2 regions of the Carnobacterium sp. CS13 genome follow, and region 1 is predicted to be linked to the other one. Evidence: a T-box and tRNA genes for the amino acid it is inferred to sense, from the RefSeq annotation. Region 1 holds a T-box; the other holds one or more tRNA genes.

The links. The T-box of region 1 lies ahead of argS (arginine--tRNA ligase). A T-box ahead of a tRNA ligase gene usually reads a tRNA of that ligase, here a tRNA-Arg.
Region 2: it has a tRNA-Arg gene. The T-box ahead of argS (arginine--tRNA ligase) is inferred to sense a tRNA for this amino acid. The anticodon was not compared.

Annotation. Positions count from the first base shown of each region.
Region 1 is NZ_CP067364.1:1,381,214-1,384,585, forward strand. It holds gene JHE06_RS06675 (phosphomannomutase/phosphoglucomutase) at 1-748, opposite strand, end outside; gene argR (arginine repressor) at 781-1,236, opposite strand; T-box leader at 1,404-1,619, shown strand; gene argS (arginine--tRNA ligase) at 1,719-3,372, shown strand, end outside.
Region 2 is NZ_CP067364.1:563,007-566,378, forward strand. It holds rRNA gene JHE06_RS02715 (23S ribosomal RNA) at 1-807, shown strand, start outside; rRNA gene rrf (5S ribosomal RNA) at 900-1,015, shown strand; tRNA gene JHE06_RS02725 (tRNA-Val) at 1,045-1,120, shown strand; tRNA gene JHE06_RS02730 (tRNA-Lys) at 1,122-1,194, shown strand; tRNA gene JHE06_RS02735 (tRNA-Leu) at 1,233-1,317, shown strand; tRNA gene JHE06_RS02740 (tRNA-Thr) at 1,339-1,414, shown strand; tRNA gene JHE06_RS02745 (tRNA-Gly) at 1,418-1,489, shown strand; tRNA gene JHE06_RS02750 (tRNA-Leu) at 1,542-1,630, shown strand; tRNA gene JHE06_RS02755 (tRNA-Arg) at 1,638-1,711, shown strand; tRNA gene JHE06_RS02760 (tRNA-Pro) at 1,757-1,830, shown strand; tRNA gene JHE06_RS02765 (tRNA-Ala) at 1,842-1,914, shown strand; tRNA gene JHE06_RS02770 (tRNA-Met) at 1,944-2,017, shown strand; tRNA gene JHE06_RS02775 (tRNA-Ile) at 2,036-2,109, shown strand; tRNA gene JHE06_RS02780 (tRNA-Ser) at 2,154-2,243, shown strand; tRNA gene JHE06_RS02785 (tRNA-Met) at 2,269-2,341, shown strand; tRNA gene JHE06_RS02790 (tRNA-Asp) at 2,391-2,463, shown strand; tRNA gene JHE06_RS02795 (tRNA-Gly) at 2,469-2,539, shown strand; tRNA gene JHE06_RS02800 (tRNA-Ile) at 2,548-2,621, shown strand; tRNA gene JHE06_RS02805 (tRNA-Ser) at 2,651-2,738, shown strand; tRNA gene JHE06_RS02810 (tRNA-Glu) at 2,758-2,829, shown strand; tRNA gene JHE06_RS02815 (tRNA-Ser) at 2,886-2,975, shown strand; tRNA gene JHE06_RS02820 (tRNA-Met) at 3,001-3,073, shown strand; tRNA gene JHE06_RS02825 (tRNA-Asp) at 3,121-3,193, shown strand; tRNA gene JHE06_RS02830 (tRNA-Phe) at 3,209-3,281, shown strand; tRNA gene JHE06_RS02835 (tRNA-Gly) at 3,290-3,360, shown strand; tRNA gene JHE06_RS02840 (tRNA-Ile) at 3,371-3,372, shown strand, end outside.

The DNA of each region.
Region 1 (3,372 bases):
TGTTATCTGGATTAGGAATATGATTTGGAAAATGCCCGTCTGGATCTAAAAACTGACTGCCTGTGATATCGGCGCCCAATTTTTTCAAAACTTCCGTTGCAAAAAAACCACCTGCACCATTTCCTGCATCTACGATGATATGACGCCCTGTTAAAGGTCTTTCATAGTTAATGGGATCATTGATGCCTTTTTGTATTTTAGCGACTAAATCAGCTGCATAAGCCGTCAATAAAGGCTGAGAGATAACCAAACCTTGATCCGTTTCCCATGTGATATTTTCCCAGTCTGCTTTTTCTAAAATAAACTGAATGTCCTCATGTTCTGCTCCGCCATCTTTTGTAAAAAATTTTAACCCGTTGTATTCATATGGCAGATGACTAGCTGTAATCATAATAGCAGCATCACAATTGTATTCTTCATACTGGGTCGACATAAACATCGCGGGAGTTGTAGCCAACCCCACTTCAACAATATCGATTCCTGTATTCGTCAATCCTTTGATTAAAACCGTCTGGATGCGTTTAGCTGATAACCGACTGTCGTAGCCGATCGCTACTTTTAAAGGTTTCTTTTCATCGGTCACTTTTAATTGTTTGGCTTCTTTCAGCCAAACAGCTAAACCGTAAGCAATAGCTTCAATTCGCTCGTCCGTCAATGTAACTTCATACTGATCCGTTTGTATGGCAATTCCGCGGATATCCGATCCATTTTGTAAACTAGCCAAACCAGAAAGGGGCGTTTGTGACATCTAATGACCTCCAAGTATTATTTTTTTGATGGTTACTCATTGACCCATTTATGTAAATAATCATACATCTTAATGGCCTCTTCTTCATTTTTCGAAATAATTAAACAGGTATCGTTTCCAGCAATCGTGCCAACTTTTTCCGGGAAATCAATGGCATCCATCAGTGCTCCGATGACATGTGCATTTCCAGGAATCGTCATCAAAATCGTCATAAATTGAACTCTTGTTAACTTGATGACCACTTCCCCTAATGTCGATTGCAATTTTTCTTCATTAGACATTTTATTGTTTTGGAAAAGCGTGTATTTGACATTTCCATTTGAAGTGGTCGTTTTAACTAGATGCATCTCTTTGATATCACGCGAAATCGTTGCTTGCGTCGCTTCTACACCTTCTTTTTTCAAGTAATGCAATAACTCTTCTTGAGTGGCGATATCATAATTGTTAATGATTTGTTTGATAGCTAATTGTCGATTTGATTTTTTCATACTGTTCAGACCTCCTTATAATTAAACGATTCTTTATTATTATACCAAATAAAACATGAATACGCTTAGATTTAACGATTTATTTAAAAAAAGATGAATAAAAATTCTTTTTTTTAACTATTGGAATTGTTCAATGGGTTTGCTATAATTGGCTATAAGTAAAAAACACACTTTCGTTGATGAAGAGAGTACTGATTTTCGATTGTTTTAAGCGAGTTGGGACGGTGAGAGCCAGCAGCAAAAAATCAGGAAACGCACTTCAGAGAAAATAATTCGAACTGCAGTAGAATTATTCGGTTTTGTTTGCCGTTATCTAAAAACAAGTGGCTTCATTTTTGATGAAGCAACAAGAGTGGTACCGCGGGCTCAACCTCGTCTCTTTTTTGATCTAGTCATAGAATCAAATCAGGGCGTTTTTTTTATGTCTAAAACGAATGATAGATGAACCTCATCTAGTCATATTTAATAGGAGGAAAAATGTAATGAATTATAAATTAATCGTTGCTGAAGCACTGCAAGAACAAATTGGAGACACATTATCCGTTGAAGCTATTTTCAATTTACTTGAAAAACCAAAGTCAGCCGAACATGGAGATGTTGCGTTCCCTACATTTTCACTAGCTAAAGTTTTTCGCAAAGCTCCACAACAAATTGCTGCCGATCTAGGAGTGAAAGTAACTTCTCCAATGGTTGCAAAAATTGATGTGGTCGGTCCATATTTAAACTTTTTCTTGGATAAATCAATTGTAAGTGCAGCTGTTTTGAAGGATGTTTTAACACAAGGTGAACAATACGGAGATTTAGCGATTGGAGCAGGCAGCCAAGTTCCTATCGATATGTCTTCGCCCAATATTGCTAAACCTATTTCAATGGGCCACTTGCGTTCAACTGTTATCGGAAATGCTTTAGCTAATATTTATGCTAAAGTGGGCTATAAACCGATTAAAATCAATCACTTAGGCGATTGGGGCACTCAATTCGGTAAGTTGATCGTTGCCTACAAACTTTGGGGCAACGCTGAAGCAATCGATGCTGAACCTATTGCTGAGTTGCTGCGTCTTTACGTGAAGTTCCATGCTGTCGCTGAAGAACAACCAGAATTAAATGATGACGCACGTGAATGGTTCAAAAAATTAGAAGACGCTGATGAAGAAGCTGTTTCACTCTGGAAATGGTTCCGTGAAGAATCGTTAAAAGAGTTTAACCATATTTATGATATGTTAGACATTACTTTTGATTCCTTTAACGGCGAAGCTTTCTACAATGATAAGATGCAAGAAATTGTTGATCTGTTAGAAGAAAAACACCTATTAACGGTTGATAATGGAGCTAGTATTGTTGATTTAGAAAAGTACAACTTGAACCCTGCTCTTATCAAAAAATCAGATGGAGCTACATTGTACATTACACGTGATTTAGCTGCTGCACTTTATCGGAAACGGACATATGATTTTGCTCAAAGTTTATACGTTGTCGGCAATGAACAAAGCAATCATTTCAAACAATTAAAAGCTGTTTTAAATGAAATGGGATACGCTTGGTCTGAAGACATGCACCACATCCCATTCGGTTTAATTACCCAAGGCGGCAAAAAACTGTCTACTCGTCAAGGTAAAATCGTCTTACTAGAAGAAGTTTTAAACGAGGCCATAGACCTAGCTCATCAACAAATTGAAGCAAAAAATCCTGACTTGCCAAATAAAAATGAAGTTGCTGACCAAGTAGGTATTGGCGCAGTTGTTTTCCATGATTTGAAAAATGATCGGTTGAATAACTTTGACTTTGTTATTGAAGAGGTTGTACGTTTTGAAGGCGAAACGGGCCCTTACGTTCAATACACACGTGCTCGTGCAATGAGCATTTTGCGTAAAGCTGGCGATTTTAAAGTAGAGCCTGCTGCTGATTATATGCTGAACGACGCTTATAGTTGGGAAATCGTTAAATTGCTGCAAGAATACCCTGAAACTATTCAAAGAGCCTATGAAAAACGCGAACCTTCTGTGATCGCTAAACATGCACTGCACTTAGCGCAAGCTTTCAACCGTTACTATGCAAATAGCAAAGTTTTAGTTGAAGATGCTGGCAGACCGGCCCGCTTGGCTTTAGTCCAAACGGTTGCCATTATCTTGAAAGAAG
Region 2 (3,372 bases), 820 kb from region 1:
GAGTGTTTGTACAGCTTGTACAGGATAGGTAGGAGCCGATGAAACCAGGACGCTAGTCTTGGTGGAGGCGTTGGTGGGATACTACCCTTGCTGTATGACCACTCTAACCCACAGCCATGATCTGGCTGGGAGACAGTGTCTGACGGGCAGTTTGACTGGGGCGGTCGCCTCCTAAAGAGTAACGGAGGCGCCCAAAGGTTCCCTCAGAATGGTTGGAAATCATTCGTAGAGTGTAAAGGCAGAAGGGAGCTTGACTGCGAGACCTACAAGTCGAGCAGGGACGAAAGTCGGGCTTAGTGATCCGGTGGTTCCGCATGGAAGGGCCATCGCTCAACGGATAAAAGCTACCCTGGGGATAACAGGCTTATCTCCCCCAAGAGTCCACATCGACGGGGAGGTTTGGCACCTCGATGTCGGCTCATCGCATCCTGGGGCTGTAGTCGGTCCCAAGGGTTGGGCTGTTCGCCCATTAAAGCGGTACGCGAGCTGGGTTCAGAACGTCGTGAGACAGTTCGGTCCCTATCCGTCGCGGGCGCAGGAAATTTGAGAGGAGCTGTCCTTAGTACGAGAGGACCGGGATGGACACACCGCTGGTGTACCAGTTGTTCTGCCAAGAGCATCGCTGGGTAGCTATGTGTGGACGGGATAAACGCTGAAAGCATCTAAGCGTGAAGCCCCCCTCAAGATGAGATTTCCCATCACGTAAGTGAGTAAGACCCCTGAGAGATGATCAGGTAGATAGGTTGGAAGTGGAAGTACAGCGATGTATGGAGCGGACCAATACTAATCGGTCGAGGACTTAACCAATTTTTTAAACGGTGTCTTGGTTTCGACACGATGTTGCAAGAGAAAAACACTATCCAGTTTTGAGAGAACACCGTTCTCTTGATGAAAAAATGTGCGGTGGTGACGGCAAGAAGGTCACACCTGTTCCCATGCCGAACACAGCAGTTAAGCTTCTTAGCGCCGATGGTAGTGAAGGGTTTCCCTTTGTGAGAGTAGGACGCTGCCGCGCATTGATTCATTAAATTTAATTTATCCCATGGAGGTTTAGCTCAGCTGGGAGAGCATCTGCCTTACAAGCAGAGGGTCAGCGGTTCGATCCCGTTAACCTCCACCATGAGTCATTAGCTCAGTTGGTAGAGCATCTGACTTTTAATCAGAGGGTCGCAGGTTCGAATCCTGCATGACTCATAACTAAACATCTATGATGGATAGTTATGCTACGCTTAGCGGGTGTGGCGGAATTGGCAGACGCACTAGATTTAGGATCTAGCGTCGAGAGACGTGGGGGTTCAAGTCCCTTCACCCGCACCATTTATTCTTTTTACTGTATTAGCCGGCTTAGCTCAGTTGGTAGAGCATCTGATTTGTAATCAGAGGGTCGAGGGTTCAACTCCTTTAGCCGGCACCATTTGCGGAAGTAGTTCAGTGGTAGAACGCCACCTTGCCAAGGTGGAGGTCGCGGGTTCGAACCCCGTCTTCCGCTTACTAGACCAACTAGTAAGCAAGATTTGAAAAAATCATTGCTTGTTCTAAATGCCGGGGTGGCGGAACAGGTAGACGCACAGGACTTAAAATCCTGCGGTGAGTGATCACCGTGCCGGTTCGATTCCGGCCCTCGGCACCATTATTCAGCACCCATAGCTCAATTGGATAGAGTACCTGACTACGAATCAGGCGGTTAGAGGTTCGACTCCTCTTGGGTGCATTCCATTTTACATAATCAAGAATGGAAATACCAGATTTCAACATACGGGAAGTAGCTCAGCTTGGTAGAGCACTTGGTTTGGGACCAAGGGGTCGCAGGTTCGAATCCTGTCTTCCCGATTTAAAATGTTGGGGCCTTAGCTCAGCTGGGAGAGCGCCTGCCTTGCACGCAGGAGGTCAGCGGTTCGATCCCGCTAGGCTCCACTTTTAAGTTTTTAATTATTAGATATTTTGGCGGTGTAGCTCAGCTGGCTAGAGCGTCCGGTTCATACCCGGGAGGTCGGGGGTTCGATCCCCTTCGCCGCTATTACAATTGAAAGAGCTTGGACCTTTAGCTCAGTTGGTTAGAGCAGACGGCTCATAACCGTCCGGTCGCAGGTTCGAGTCCTGCAAGGTCCATTAGTCGTATCTTTTATGATTGATTACCTTGTATACATTATAACGGAGGATTACCCAAGTCTGGCTGAAGGGAACGGTCTTGAAAACCGTCAGGTGTGTAAAAGCACGCAAGAGTTCGAATCTCTTATCCTCCTTATCTTCATTTTTTATTCTTATTATCGCGGGGTGGAGCAGTTGGCAGCTCGTCGGGCTCATAACCCGAAGGTCACAGGTTCAAATCCTGTCCCCGCAATTATTATCATAGAACGCATATGATAAATAAATAGTACAATGCAAAAAAAGGTCTCGTGGTGTAGGGGTTAACATGTCTGCCTGTCACGCAGAAGATCGCGGGTTCGATTCCCGTCGAGACCGTTTTTGCGGGTGTAGTTTAGTGGTAAAACCACAGCCTTCCAAGCTGTTGATGCGAGTTCGATTCTCGTCACCCGCTTTTTTTATGGGCCTATAGCTCAGCTGGTTAGAGCGCACGCCTGATAAGCGTGAGGTCGATGGTTCGAGTCCATTTAGGCCCATTGAAATATATATTTTAGTTATTGGATTTGGGGAAGTACTCAAGAGGCTCAAGAGGCGCCCCTGCTAAGGGTGTAGGTCGCTAACGCGGCGCGAGGGTTCGAATCCCTCCTTCTCCGTTTTTAATATTTGAAACAAGGCCCGTTGGTCAAGTGGTTAAGACACCGCCCTTTCACGGCGGTATCACGGGTTCGAATCCCGTACGGGTCATAGCAATGAATTGCTTATAATTGAATGCAGTAAGTTGTTATAACAGTTGGAATTATGGAGGATTACCCAAGTCTGGCTGAAGGGAACGGTCTTGAAAACCGTCAGGTGTGTAAAAGCACGCAAGAGTTCGAATCTCTTATCCTCCTTATCTTCATTTTTTATTCTTATTATCGCGGGGTGGAGCAGTTGGCAGCTCGTCGGGCTCATAACCCGAAGGTCACAGGTTCAAATCCTGTCCCCGCAATTATTATCATAGAACATATATGATAAATAAATAGTACAATGCAAAAAGGTCTCGTGGTGTAGGGGTTAACATGTCTGCCTGTCACGCAGAAGATCGCGGGTTCGATTCCCGTCGAGACCGTTAATTGAATACTATGGCCCGGTAGCTCAGTTGGTAGAGCACTTGATTGAAGCTCAAGGTGTCGGCAGTTCGATTCTGTCCCGGGCCATTATTTATGCGGGTGTAGTTTAGTGGTAAAACCACAGCCTTCCAAGCTGTTGATGCGAGTTCGATTCTCGTCACCCGCTTTTTTTTTATGG